2 regions of the Mesorhizobium sp. M0040 genome follow, and region 2 is predicted to be linked to the other one. Evidence: predicted binding sites of a transcription regulator. Region 2 holds the regulator's gene; the other holds the start of a gene.

Region 1 (7,304 bases), on a different contig from region 2:
GCGCCGACTGGTGGGCGAATGCCATTCGCCGCGCTGCCACCGTCCTGGTCGTCGAAATCGGCGGCAAAATTGCCGGCTATGCGACGATCGGCAAGAACCGCGCCCGCGAACTCAGGCAGCAGGGCGAGATCTACGAACTTTACCTGCGGCCGGAATATCAAGGCATCGGGCTCGGCAGCCGGCTGTTCTCGGCCGCGCGGGCACGGCTGGCCGACCATGGCCTGAAAGGCATGGTGGTCTGGGCGCTGGAAGACAATCAGAACGCACTTGCCTTCTATGCCGGCGCCGGTGGCCGCGATGTTGCCGAAGGCGTCGAGATATTCGAGCAGAAGGCGCTGAAGAAGGTCGCTTTCGTCTGGGAATGATGGCCAGCGCATGATCCGGCCGGTTTTCGGTTCGGACGATCTCCCCGTACCATTCGCCGCATTGCACCATTCGCCGTCGCCCGCTATCGATCTCCAATCGAGAGAGGGATAAAGCGATGCGTATCGAAGCGATTGCCAGCGGAAAGAACCCGCCCGAGGACGTCAACGTCATTATCGAGGTGCCGATCGGCGGCGAGCCGATCAAGTACGAGATGGACAAGGAAGCCGGCACCCTGTTCGTCGACCGCTTCCTTCACACGTCGATGCGTTATCCCGGCAATTACGGTTTCGTACCGCATACGCTGTCGGGCGACGGCGACCCGATCGACGTGCTAGTCTGCAACACGCGCGCGCTGGTGCCAGGCTGCGTCATCAATGTGCGGCCGATCGGCGTGCTGGTGATGGAGGACAATGCGGGCCAGGACGAGAAGGTGATCGCGGTGCCTTCACCCAAGCTGACCTTGCGTTACGAGGACGTCCACGAATACACGCAATTGCCCGACATCACCCGCCAGCAAGTGCAGCACTTTTTCGAGCACTACAAGGATCTCGAACCCGGCAAATGGGTCAAGATCGAAGGCTGGTACGATGCGGCTTATGCCAAGAAGATGATCGTCGAGGCAATCGAGCGGGCCAGGCGCAAGTAATTGTCGGGCGCAAATAATCAGTTGTCGACGCGGCCGAAAGCGGGCGCGTCGCCAAGCACCTCACGCTTGTCCTTGCCGCAAGCGAAGGTGCGTGCCTTCTCGTCGGCAAGCTTGCGCGCCTGATCGTTGGCGGCGGGATTGCCGGTGGCGAGCACAAGGCCGATCGTGCAGCCTTCGTGGGCGCCAGGCTGGGCAACCTTGGCGACGATCAGCACTTCCGTCGACTTGTTCTCGCCCTCGGTATCGCTGATCGAGCGACGATGAATGACGGCGAAGGGAATGGCAGTTTTGCCGTTGGTTTCGATCCGCCACTCCACCTTGGGTCCAGCCGAATTGAGACCGGAAAAGCTTTCCCAGACCGTGGTCATATCGCCAGGTGGAAAGCCGTAGAACAGCGATTCCCGCGCATCGTCGTAGGAAACCAGCACCGGGTAACCGCGGTAGCCCGAACAGGCGAGATCGGCCCAGTCCCCGTCGCCTTCTTCCGCTTGGGCATAGGTGACGCAGTCCTTCTCCCAATCGAGATCGGTATAGACGCTGGATATGTCGCCGGCCCGGGCCGCCTGGCAGAAACCGGCGAGGGCAAGCGGGATCAAGAGAGCGCGCATGGCGGAACAACTCAGTTCGGGGGGCGCAGCGTACCGTCAAATTTAGCAGCAGCCTAGAGGAAGTCAGGCTGCGCACAGTGGTCTGGTAAAACGGAACACTATTTCTTCAAACTTGCCTCTATCAGAAGATCGGCGTTGCGGGCCACCGACTGCGCCGGCCCGCCGGCACCGAACAGCTGGCCGCTGATATAGGCGCCCTCGATCAGGAGCAGCAGCCCGTCGCCCAGCGTCTCGGCGTCGCCGGCGCCCATCGCCGCCGCCATGGCACGCAGGCGGCGGCGCAATTCCTGCTTGTTGGCTTCGCTCACGACGCGGGCCGGATGGCCAGGTTCGGGATATTCGACCGCGGCATTGGTCATGCCGCAGCCGCGATAATCGGGCCTTTGCGTGCGCTTGCCGACGCGCGTTAGGAAAGCGACGATCTGCGCGCGCGGATCGCCGGGATGGGCATCCACCGCCTCGTCGAAACGCTCCCAGAATTCGAGGTCATAGTGCCGGAGGTAGGATGCGGCCAGCTCGTCCTTGGACGGAAAGCTGCGGTAGAGGCTGGGCTTGGTGACGCCGGCACGCCGCACGATCTCGTCGACGCCGATCGCCCTGATGCCTTGCCGGTAGAACAGGTCTCGCGCCACCTGGAGAATCCGTTCGGCGGCGCGAGGCGGCGGTGCGTCATTCGCCTTGATCGTTGGTTCAATGCTTTTCATGCCTGGTCTGCCGGTTAGCTGGTTGACAATGTTACCGGTCGGTACGTATGTTTCGCGCTCCTGCAACGTACCGGTCAGTAACATGATAGCTCAATCCCGCCCGTTTGGCCAGCGCTACGCTTTCGTCGTGGTCGCCGTCATCTTCCTCTGCCTGCTGATCGCAGCGGGCCTGCGTTCGGCGCCGGCGGTCATGATGCTGCCGCTGGAGAACAGTTTCGGCTGGCGGCGCGACGTGGTGTCGCTGGCGGCGGCCACCGGCATCTTCCTCTATGGCCTGACCGGGCCGTTTGCCGCGGCGCTGATGGAGCGGATCGGGCTGCGCCGCACCTTGCTTGCCGCGCTGCTATTGATGTCGGGATCGACCGCGCTCAGCCTGTTGATGACCAAACCGTGGCATCTGCTCCTCACCTGGGGCGTGTTTTCCGGCGTCAGCTCGGGCGCCGTCGCCACCGTGCTCGGCGCGACCATCGTCAACCGCTGGTTCAAGACCAATCGCGGCTTGGTGATGGGACTGATGTCGGCGTCCAGTGCCACCGGGCTGCTGGTCTTCCTGCCGCTGCTCGCCTCGCTCGCCCAGTCGGGCGGCTGGAGGCCGGTTGTCATCGCGGTCTCGGTTGCCACCGCCTGCCTGCTGCCGCTGGTCTGGCTGCTGGTGCCGGAGCGGCCGGCCTCCATCGGCATGGTGCGCTATGGCGCCGAGCTCGACGACGTGCCGCCGTCACCACCTGCCGCGCAAGGCAATTTCCTCGCGCATACGATGAGCACGCTGCGCCGCGCCGCCGGCACGCGCGTCTTTTGGTATCTGTTCGCCACCTTCTTCGTTTGCGGCTTCACCACCAACGGGTTGGTCGGCACGCACCTGATCGCCTTTTGCGGCGATATGGGCATCGGCGAAGTGCAGGCTGCAGGCCTGCTCTCGATGATGGGCATCTTCGATCTTATCGGCACGACGCTGTCGGGCTGGCTTACCGACCGTTTCGACCCGCGCAAGCTGCTCGGCGTCTATTACGGTATTCGCGGCCTGTCGCTGATCTATTTGCCCTATTCCGGCTTCTCGGCGACCAGCCTGATCATCTTCGCGGTGTTTTACGGACTGGACTGGATCGCCACGGTGCCGCCGACGCTCAGGCTTTCCAACGAGGCGTTCGGCGACCGCAGCGGGCCGATCGTCTTCGGCTGGATCGTCGCCGGCCATCAGGTGGGTGCGGCAACCGCCGCTGCCTTCGGTGGCACCATGCGTGAGCTTCAGGGCAACTATCAGCTTGCCTTCCTGATCGCCGGCATGACGGCAATAGCCGCCGCCTGCATCTCGCTGCTGATCAACACCAGCCGCCCGGCGTTTGATCCGGAACCGCAGCCGGCTTGAGCTGCGACGGCTGAGCGCTAATCTCCCCGACGGGGAGATGGCCGCGAAGCAGCCTGATGGGGGCGGTCCAACCGGGCTCGGCCCCTTATCGCAGGCACAAGAGGTCGGTGCTCCATGCGAGACGACCCCCTTCTGTCGCCTTCGGCGACATCTCCCCCTCAAGGAGGGAGATTCGCCAGCCTGTTCACTGTTATCAAACCTTCATCGTTTCGAAATGTGCCTGAAACATTGAAGCTGGAGCTTGGCGGCGACGTTCAATGCCATCCAGGAGACAGCCATGAACAAGATATCGATGACGCGGCGCGCTTTCGTCACGTCGGCCAGCGCCGTTGGCCTGGTCGGCGCCTCGGGCCTCGCCCTTCCCTATTACTCGCGCGCCAATCAGCGCCCGGCGTTCACCCATGGCATCCAGTCCGGCGACGTCGACGCCACCAGCGGCATGGTCTGGACACGCACCGACCGGCCGTCGCGCGTCATGTTCGAGGTGTCGCCGACCGAAAGCTTCACCAATGCCGTCCGCCTGGCGCCGCTCGATACCTCGCCGGCCAGCGATTATACCGTGAAGCGGCTGCTTACCGATCTCGCCTCCGACCAGGACATCTTCTACCGCATGGTCGCGGCCGATCTTGCCGACATCAACGCCGTTTCCGAGCCGGTCGTCGGCCGCTTCCGCACGGCACCTGCCTCGAAGCGCGACATTCGCTTTGCCTGGTCGGGCGACACCGCCGGCCAAGGCTGGGGCATCGACGAGACCGGCATGAAGACCTACGCCACCATTGCCAAGCACGCGCCCGACTTCTTCCTGCATTCGGGCGATACGATCTATGCCGATGGTGCGATGAAGGACGAGGTCGACCTGCCCAACGGCGGCAAGTGGAAAAACAAAGTGCTGATCGACGAGAAGCGCAAGGTTGCCGAGACGCTGGACGAATACCGGGCGCAGTGGAAATACAACATGATGGACAGGCATGTGCTGGCGCTCAGCGCCATCTGTCCGACCTTCTATCAGTGGGATGACCACGAGGTGCTGAACAACTGGTCGGACTCGAAGGACCTGAGCGCCGACGATCGCTACACTGAAAAATCCATCCATGTGCTGGCGGCACGTGCGGCGCGCGCCTTCCACGAAATGACGACGATCCGTTACGAGCCGTCGGAGCCCGGCCGCGTCTACCGCAAGATCGCCTATGGTCCGCTGCTCGACGTGTTCTTCCTCGACATGCGTTCCTACCGCGGCCCCAACGGTCCGGATATGCAGGAGACGATGACGCCGCAATCGCGCATCCTCGGTGAACAGCAGATCAAGTGGCTGAAGCGTGAACTGGCGAATTCCAACGCAACCTGGAAAATCATCGCCGCCGACATGCCGCTCGGCCTCGTCGTCTGGAACGACGGCACCAAGAAGGTAGGGGCCGAGGCGGTCAGCAATGGCGACAATGGCCCGGCCAAAGGGCGTGAACTGGAAATTGCCGACCTTCTTCGCTATATAAAGAATGCGGGTATCAGCAACACTGTCTGGCTCACCGCAGACGTGCATTACACAGCCGCGCATTACTACAATCCGGACAAGGCGCAGTTCCAGGACTTCAATCCGTTTTGGGAATTCGTTTCGGGTCCGATCCATTCCGGCACGTTCGGGCCTAATGGTTTCGATATGACATTCGGCCCGGAGCTGAAGTTCATAAAGGCACCAACTGCCGAACAGGGTCAAAACCTGGCGCCTTCGGCCGGCCTGCAGTTCTTCGGGCTCGTCGAAATCGAGGGCGCCACCGAGCAGTTGACGGTGCGGCTGATGGATCGCGACGACAGCGAACTCTACAAGGTCACGCTCGATCCGGTGCGGTCGGCGTGAGCGACGGCGTCACTACCCTCGGGCCAGCCCGAGGGTAGGACGTATATCAATCGGGATAGCAGACGACGGGAATGTTGGGCCAGACGGCGCTGTCGCATCCGGCATTTTGCTGCCGCTGCTTGAAGGCGGCGCTGACCGGCCCGGTCACCACCGGATCGACGCCATCGGGAGCATCGGCAAAAAGCTGCTCCGCCGACGGCTTGTCGGACGGCAAAGCAGACCGCGTCTCCTTGAACGACGCCGCCGACTGCGCCGCGCCGGCCGCGAGGAGGACGGCGAGCGCGGTACATGCCAAAATCGGCCGGAGTTTGATGCCTATCTCGATCATGAAATTCGAACTGTCCGGACCATGAAAGGTTCCGCCTTGGTTAATAATTCCACTTCACACCAAGACATTTAAGATTTGGTGACTTTATTTGGTGGCTCGCCTCCTCTTTCGCAATTGCGAAAAACCCTGTATGAGCCGCCCAACCGAAAGAGGCAGCGCCTTTTGGCCTGCTGCCTGCAACGCTCCCGAGACCGAAACATGAAAATCCGCAATATCGCGATCATCGCGCACGTCGACCATGGAAAAACCACCCTCGTCGACCAGCTTCTGAAACAGTCCGGCTCGTTCCGCGACAACCAGCGCGTCGCCGAGCGCGCCATGGATTCGAACGACCTCGAAAAGGAACGCGGCATCACCATCCTGGCCAAGGCGACCTCGGTCGACTGGAAGGACACCCGAATCAACATCGTCGACACGCCCGGCCACGCCGACTTCGGCGGCGAGGTCGAGCGCATTCTGTCGATGGTGGATTCGGCCATCGTGCTGGTCGACGCCGCAGAGGGGCCGATGCCGCAGACCAAATTCGTGGTCGGCAAGGCACTCAAGGTTGGACTGAAGCCGATCGTCGTCATCAACAAGATCGACCGGCCAGATGCCCGCCACGTCGAAGTGGTCAACGAGGTGTTCGATCTTTTTGCAGCACTTGACGCTACCGACGAGCAGCTCGACTTCCCTATCCTTTATGGTTCAGGCCGCGACGGCTGGGTTTCGGAAAACCCCGAAGGTCCGAAGGACCAGGCTCTGGCGCCGCTGTTCGACCTCGTCATCAAGCACGTGCCGGCGCCGACCGTTCATCCCGGCCCGTTCCGCATGATCGGTACCATCCTGGAAGCCAATCCGTTCCTCGGCCGCATCATCACCGGCCGTATCGAATCCGGCACGCTGAAATCCAACCAGGCGGTCAAGGTGCTGCACCATGACGGCACCCAGGTCGAAACCGGCCGAATCTCGAAGATCCTCGCTTTCCGCGGGCTCGAGCGCCAGCCCATCGACGAGGCGCAGGCGGGCGACATCGTCGCTATTGCCGGTCTGTCGAAGGGCACCGTCGCCGACACGTTCTGCGACCCGTCGGTGACGGAACCGCTGCATGCGCAGCCGATCGATCCGCCGACCGTGACGATGTCGTTCCTGGTCAATGATTCCCCGCTGGCCGGCACCGAAGGCGACAAGGTGACCAGCCGCGTCATCCGCGACCGCCTGCTGCGCGAGGCCGAAGGCAATGTCGCGCTGAAGATCGAGGAATCGCCGGACAAGGATTCGTTCTTCGTCTCCGGCCGCGGCGAATTGCAGCTGGCCGTGCTGATCGAGACGATGCGCCGCGAAGGTTTTGAGATCGCCGTGTCGCGGCCGCGCGTCGTCATGCAGAAGGGCGACAGCGGCGAATTGCTGGAGCCGGTCGAGGAAGTCGTCATCGACGTCGACGAGGAGCATGCC
Region 2 (7,304 bases):
GACGAGGCGATCAAGAAGCTCAATCCCGACGTCAAGCTGCCTTCGCAGGCGATCGCGGTCGTTCACCGTTCCGATGGTTCGGGCACGACGTTCAACTTCACCTATTACCTCGGCGACGTCAGCGCGGACTGGAAAGAAAAGGTCGGCGTCGACAAGGCCGTGGAATGGCCGGTCGGCATCGGCGCCAAGGGCAACGAGGGCGTTGCCAACAACGTCTCCCAGACCGGCGGCGCGATCGGTTATGTCGAATATGCCTACGCCAAGCAGAACAAGCTCACCCACACCGATATGATCAACAAGGACGGCAAGAAGGTCGAGCCCGCCGCGGCGGCGTTCTCGGCGGCAGCGGCCAATGCCGACTGGAGCTCGCAGCCGGGCTATGGCGTCATCCTCGCCAACGAGCCGGGCGCCGAGTCCTGGCCGATGACGGCGGCAACGTGGATCCTGCTCTACAAGAAGCCGGATGATGCCGCGACCACCGGCGAAGCGCTCAAATTCTTCGCCTGGGCGTACGACAAGGGCGACGAGATGGCCGGCGAGCTGGACTACGTTCCGATGCCCGACAAGGTGGTTGAGAGCGTCAAGGCCATGTGGGCCAAGGAAGTCGTCGGCGACGACGGCAAGCCGCTCTACTCGGCTATGTAATCTCCTCCAGGGAGGGCGTCGATGGCGCCCTCCCTGTTGCCTTCAATCGCGAGGACCCAATGACCATCGCTTCCGATGCCATGCCATCATCCGCAGCAGCCCGGGCCAGGGAAGCTACGGTGCGGCGCTTCGCGCTCACCGATGCCATATTCCGCGGACTCACCCGCGCTTCCGCAATTCTTGTGCTGGTCATCCTCGGCGGTGTCGCGATCTCGCTGTTTGCCGGCTCGTGGCAGGCGCTGTCGTCCTTCGGTTTCTCCTTCCTGACGACTGAAAGCTGGAATCCGGTCACGGAAAAATTTGGCGCACTGGCGCCGATCTACGGCACCCTGGTCACGGCGGCCATCGCCATCCTGATCGCGGTTCCGATCGGCATCGGCATTGCAGTTTTTCTCACCGAGCTCTGCCCGCGCCCGCTCAGGCGCCCGATCGGCATCGCGGTCGAGCTATTGGCCGGCATTCCCTCGATCATCTATGGTATCTGGGGCCTGTTCGTGTTCGCGCCGTTCCTGCAGACGACGATACAGCCCTTCATCATCAACATCTTCCACGGCGTACCGGGACTATCCAGCCTTTTCGCCGGCCCTCCTTACGGCATCGGCCTTCTGACCTCGGCGCTGATCCTTGCCATCATGGTGCTGCCCTTCATCACCTCGATCACCAAAGACGTCTTCGATACGGTGCCGGCGGTGCTGAAGGAATCGGCCTATGGCATCGGTTGCACGACCTGGGAAGTGACCCGGCGCGTGGTCATTCCCTATACCCGCATCGGCATCATGGGCGGCGTCATGCTTGGCCTCGGCCGGGCGCTCGGCGAGACCATGGCGGTGACCTTCGTCATCGGCAACGCCCACCGCATCAGTGCCTCCCTGTTCGCGCCGGGCACGACGATCTCGGCGACCATCGCCAATGAATTCACCGAGGCCGACGGCGACCTCTACACCTCCTCGCTGGTTTCGCTCGGCCTGATCCTCTTCGTCATCACCTTCCTGATCCTTGCCGCCGCCCGCTACATGCTGATGCGGATCGACGCCCGTACGGGAGCCTGACCGATGTCGACATCCTCATCGCTCCACAGCCGCCGCAAAGCCAGGAATTCGGTGATGATGGCGCTTTGCGTCGTCGCCGCCGGCATCGGGCTTGCCTGGCTGGCGCTCATCCTCGGCGCACTGGTCTATAAGGGCACAGCCGGGCTTTCGTTCGCGGTCTTCACCGAGATGACGCCACCACCGGGCGAGGCCGGCGGCCTGCTCAATGCCATCGCGGGCAGCCTGCTGATGACGATCATCGCCGTTGTCGTCGGCACGCCGATCGGCGTGCTGGCGGGAACCTACATGGCCGAGTATGGACGCTTTTCGCGCATCACCACCGTCGTCCGCTTCATCAACGACATCCTGTTGTCGGCGCCGTCGATCATCATCGGCTTGTTTGTCTACGAGCTGATGGTGCGGCCAATGGGACATTTCTCGGCCATTGCCGGCGCCGTTGCGCTTGCCATCCTGGTCATTCCGGTGGTCGTGCGCACCACTGAAGACATGCTCAACCTGGTGCCGAACGCGTTGCGTGAAGCCGGTGCCGCGATCGGCGCGCCACGCTGGGTGGTGATCCGTTCGGTCGCCTACCGCGCCGCATTGTCCGGCATCGTCACCGGCATATTGCTGGCGATAGCACGCATTTCCGGCGAGACGGCGCCGCTGCTCTTCACCGCGCTCAACAACCAGTTCTGGAGCAGCAATATCAACGCGCCGATGGCCAGCCTGCCGGTGACCATCTTCCAGTTCGCTCTCAGCCCTTACGAGGAATGGCAGCAACTGGCGTGGACCGGCGCACTCATAATCACCCTGACGGTTCTGGGCTTGAGCATCCTCGCCCGCAGCCTTACCGGACGCAGAGAGGACAGATGACACAGATGTTGTCCCCAGACATGACGATGGCCGAAACGGTCGCCGAGAAGACGAAGATCGAGGTCAAGAATCTCAACTTCTACTACGGCCAGAGCAAGGCGCTGAAGGACATCAGCCTGTCTCTGCCTGAGCGCAGTGTCACGGCCTTCATCGGCCCTTCGGGCTGCGGGAAATCGACGCTGCTGCGTGTGTTCAACCGCATCTATGAGCTCTACCCAAAACAGACGGCCGAGGGCCAGGTGCTGCTCGACGGCAAGAACATTCTCGACCGGTCGCAGGATCTCAACCTCCTCAGGACCAAGATCGGCATGGTGTTCCAGAAGCCGACGCCGTTCCCGATGTCGATCTACGAGAACATCGCCTTCGGCGTCAGGCTCTACGAGAACCTCGGCAAGTCCGAGATGGACGGCCGCGTCGAACAGGCGTTGAAGCGCGCCGCGCTGTGGAGCGAGGTCAAGGACAAGCTCAACGCCAGCGGCTTGAGCCTGTCCGGCGGCCAGCAGCAGCGGCTCTGTATCGCCCGCACCGTGGCCGTGAAGCCGGAAGTCATTCTGCTCGACGAACCGGCTTCGGCCCTCGACCCGCTGTCGACTGCCAAGATCGAGGAACTGATCGACGAATTGCAAGCCGACTACACGATCGTCATCGTCACCCACAACATGCAGCAGGCGGCGCGCGTGTCGCGCCAGACCGCCTTCATGTATCTGGGTGAACTGGTCGAGTTCGACCGGACCGAGAAGATCTTCACGTCGCCCCGCGAGAAGCGCACGCAGGACTACATCACCGGCCGCTTCGGCTGAGCCGTTCCGATCATGCATATGAGGACAGGACCATGGGCGAACACACAGTCGCTTCTTTCGACGAGGATCTCGAGCAGATCAGCAAGCTGATCCGCGACATGGCCGACCTCGCCGGTTCGATGGTCGGCGGGGCGACCAAGGCCCTGTTGAATTCCGACAACGTGCTGGCGCAACGCGTCGTTTCCGACGACGCCATCATGGATGCGCGTCAACGCGAACTGGACGACCGCGCCATCACCCTGATCGCCAAACGCCAGCCGATGGCCCACGATCTTCGCCATGTGGTCGGAGCGATCCGCATGGCGGGCGACCTCGAACGCATCGGCGACCTTGCCAAGAATATCGCCAAGCGCGTGAGTGCGGTCGGCCTCAGCGCCACGCCGCGGGACCTGTCGCATTCCATCGACGCGATGGCGCAGCTGGTTCTCATCCAGGTGCAGGGTGTCATCGAGGAATATGCTGCAGGCGATGCGGCCGCGTTGGCCAAGCTGCGTGCCGCCGACGAGCGCATCGACGTCAAATACACGTCCGTGTTCCGCGAGCTCTTGACCTACATGATGGAAGATCCGCGCAACATCACCGCTTGCACGCACCTGCTGTTCTGCGCCAAGAATCTGGAGCGGATCGGCGACCATGTCACCAACATCGCCGAAAATGCGTATTATGTGCTGACCGGCGAGCAATTGCCGGTCAATCGTCCGAAGCAGGACGAAACGACAATGTCCGCACCGGTGACATGATGGGGGTGCCCAGCCGATGATCGCACCACGCATAATGGTGGTGGAGGACGAGGAGCCGTTGGGTGTGCTGCTCCGCTACAATCTCGAATCCGAAGGCTACCAGGTCGAGGTGGTGACACGCGGCGACGAAGCCGAGATCCGTTTGCAGGAGAATGTGCCCGACCTTTTGGTGCTCGACTGGATGATACCAGCGGTTTCCGGCATCGAGCTCTGTCGTCGGTTGCGGGTGCGCCCCGAAACCGAGCGGCTGCCGATCATCATGCTGACCGCGCGCGGCGAGGAGAGCGACCGGGTGCGCGGTCTTTCGACCGGCGCCGACGACTATCTGGTCAAACCGTTTTCGACACCGGAATTCATGGCCAGGGTCAAGGCGCTGCTGCGGCGCGCCAAGCCGGAAGTGCTGTCCAGCGTGCTGAAGGTCGGCGACATCGTGCTCGATCGCGAATCGCACAGGGTCTATCGCAAGAAGAGCGAAATCAGGCTCGGGCCGACCGAATTCCGGCTGCTCGAGTTCATGATGCGGCATCCGGGCCGTGTCTTCTCGCGCAGCCAGTTACTCGATAATGTCTGGGGCGAGACAATCTACATCGACGAACGCACCGTCGACGTGCATGTCGGGCGGCTGCGCAAAGCCGTCAACAACGGCCGGATGCCGGATGTCATCCGCACCATCCGCGGTGCCGGCTATGCGATCAGGGAAGATTGACCCGCCTGGTCAGGCTACGTTCTTTCTGACGCTGGGCCTCATTTGCGCGCCCGGCGCGAAAATCTCCTGGTCGACGAAGCTTAACGCCCGCATCGCGCAGCCTTCGCGGATCAGCGGCAATTCGTTCGGCTCTGTATCGAAGGAGATCGAGCCTGAATGCTGGCCGCCGGCGGTCTGGGCGATTGCCTTCCGCAAGGCCGGCTCGATCAGATCGAAGGCGGCGGCACTGGCGCCGACCATCGCGACCGGTGCCGGATCGATCAGCGCGAACAGCGAGCCGAGACCGAAACCCAGCGCCTCGCCGGCCTTGCGGTAGGCCTCGCGTTCCGGCCCATCTTTCTCGCGCGCCCGGGCCGCCAGTGCTCGCATGTCGGCGTCGCTGACGTCGGCGACCGGTTCGCTGTCGTCGCTCATCTGCCTGGCGTTGCGCCAGATGGCGTAGTTGCCGGCATAGGCCTCGATGCAGCCGCGCCGCCCGCAACGGCAGAGCGCGCCGCCCGGACGATGGATCATGTGGCCAAATTCGCCGCCCGAGGAATGCGTCCCGGTGAACAGTTCGCCCTTCAGCACCAGCCCCATGCCGATGCCATGCGAAAGCAGGATGGCGATGAAATCGTCGCGATACCGATCCGGATTGCGCCAGCGCAAAGCCACCGCCATCATGTTGCAGTCGTTCTCCACCGTTGCCGGGATGCCGAATTCGTCCTCCAGCATGTCGGCAAAGGCGATGTCGGTCTGCGGCGTGATCGGCGACCACAGCATGGCGCGTGCAGGGGAGTCGGTAATGCCCTGAATCGCCAGGGCGATGCGGGCGACACAGCGGACGTCAAGGTCTGGATCCTGTAGCCGGCGCCGGACGATGGCCATGCATTCACGGATCAGCTCGTCGCGCGGCATGGTCAGCGTGTCCAGCCGGCGCTGTTCCTCGGCGACCACCTGTCCCGTATAGTCGATAATGGCGGCCGACAGGAAATTCAGCGACAACACCACGGTCAACACCGCCGCCGCTTCCGGGTTGAGGGCGAGGCCGACCTGCGGACGACCGCGTTTCAACGAAACGGGCTCACTTGCCTTGCTCTCGGCGAGGATGCCTTCCCGTATCAGGTCGGAAGAGATCGCCGATATGGTCGAATGACTGAGGCCGGTGGTAGCTGCGATCTCAGTACGCGATGGCTGGCCGGCCCGGCGCACCGCCGAGATCACCATCGCCCGGTTGCGCCGGCGCAAATCGTCATGGCGGATTCCGACCGACATTGTTTTGCTTTCCTCCCGGTTGCCGCGGCCGCTCATGAACCGGAAGCCGTCGGTAATGTCCGACAAATAGTGTCGGATGCAGGCAAATAGTGTCAGATGCAGGTGGCGCTGTCATCGTTTATTCCGACGCTCGAAAAAACTCGCAGAGTCATCAAAATCCATCAGAATCGATGTTGACAGCAGCCGGAGATCGGGCCAGTATTTTTTCGAGGCTCGAAAAAATTAGAGCTTCTAAGCTGGTCTTTGAGCCAATTGGTCACGCCGTACGCGGCGCAGGGAGGATATGATGAAGAAATTCACGACCGCCATTCTGGCGGGTGTCGCCATGACGCTGGCGCTGGCGTCGGTGGCGCAGGCTAAAGACAAGGTCATCGGCGTTTCCTGGTCGAACTTCCAGGAAGAGCGCTGGAAGACCGACGAGGCCGCAATGAAGGCGGCCATCGAGGCCGCAGGCGACAAGTATATTTCCGCCGACGCACAGTCCAACCCCGGCAAGCAGCTCACCGACGTCGAGAGCCTGATCTCGCAGGGCGCCAGCGCACTGATCATCCTGGCGCAGGACGCCTCGGCCATCGGGCCGGCCGTGCAGAAGGCACTGGACGAAGGCATCCCGGTCGTCGGCTATGACCGGCTGATCGAGAACAAGGACGTGTTCTATCTGACCTTCGACAACAAGGAAGTCGGCCGCATGCAGGCCCGCGAAGTCTTCAAGGTGAAGCCGGAAGGCAACTACGTCTTCATCAAGGGTTCGGGTTCCGATCCGAATGCCGATTTCCTGTTTGCCGGTTCGATGGAGGTGCTGAAGGAGGCCATCGACGGCAGCAAGATCAAGAATGTCGGCGAGGCCTATACGGACGGCTGGCTGCCGGCCAACGCTCAGAAGAACATGGAACAGTTCCTGACCGCCAACGACAACAAGGTCGATGCCGTGGTCGCCGCTAATGACGGCACTGCCGGCGGCGTCGTCGCCGCGCTGACAGCGCAAGGGCTGGCCGGATCGGTTCCGGTTTCGGGCCAGGACGGCGACCACGCCGCGCTGAACCGCATCGCGCTCGGCACACAGACCGTGTCGGTGTGGAAGGATGCGCGCGAGCTCGGCAAGAATGCCGCCGAGATCGCCTCGCAACTGGCCGACGGCAAGCAGATGACCGACATTGCCCGCGTGAAGGATTTCACCACGCCCGGCGGCAATACCGTCAAGTCGCTGTTCCTGACCCCGGTCGCCATCACCAAGGACAACCTCAACGTCGTCATC

What was found. The regulator PhoB, encoded in region 2, activates phosphate uptake and scavenging genes when phosphate is short. The targets are predictions, from matches to a motif close to TGTCATNNANCTGTCAT.
Region 1: the regulator PhoB is predicted to act here: its motif matches at 3,879-3,895, upstream of NKJ91_RS27830 (alkaline phosphatase D family protein).

What each region holds. Positions count from the first base shown of each region.
Region 1 covers NZ_JAMYVA010000050.1:7,523-14,826, reverse strand. Annotated here, with positions in the region: gene NKJ91_RS27855 (GNAT family N-acetyltransferase) at 1-365, shown strand, start outside; gene ppa (inorganic diphosphatase) at 482-1,012, shown strand; gene NKJ91_RS27845 (hypothetical protein) at 1,030-1,620, opposite strand; gene NKJ91_RS27840 (TetR/AcrR family transcriptional regulator) at 1,719-2,324, opposite strand; gene NKJ91_RS27835 (MFS transporter) at 2,407-3,690, shown strand; gene NKJ91_RS27830 (alkaline phosphatase D family protein) at 3,968-5,542, shown strand; gene NKJ91_RS27825 (hypothetical protein) at 5,589-5,870, opposite strand; gene typA (translational GTPase TypA) at 6,069-7,304, shown strand, end outside.
Region 2 covers NZ_JAMYVA010000046.1:23,921-31,224, forward strand. Annotated here, with positions in the region: gene pstS (phosphate ABC transporter substrate-binding protein PstS) at 1-645, shown strand, start outside; gene pstC (phosphate ABC transporter permease subunit PstC) at 705-1,694, shown strand; gene pstA (phosphate ABC transporter permease PstA) at 1,698-2,549, shown strand; gene pstB (phosphate ABC transporter ATP-binding protein PstB) at 2,546-3,349, shown strand; gene phoU (phosphate signaling complex protein PhoU) at 3,382-4,089, shown strand; gene phoB (phosphate regulon transcriptional regulator PhoB) at 4,106-4,795, shown strand; gene NKJ91_RS27075 (ROK family protein) at 4,805-6,049, opposite strand; gene xylF (D-xylose ABC transporter substrate-binding protein) at 6,336-7,304, shown strand, end outside.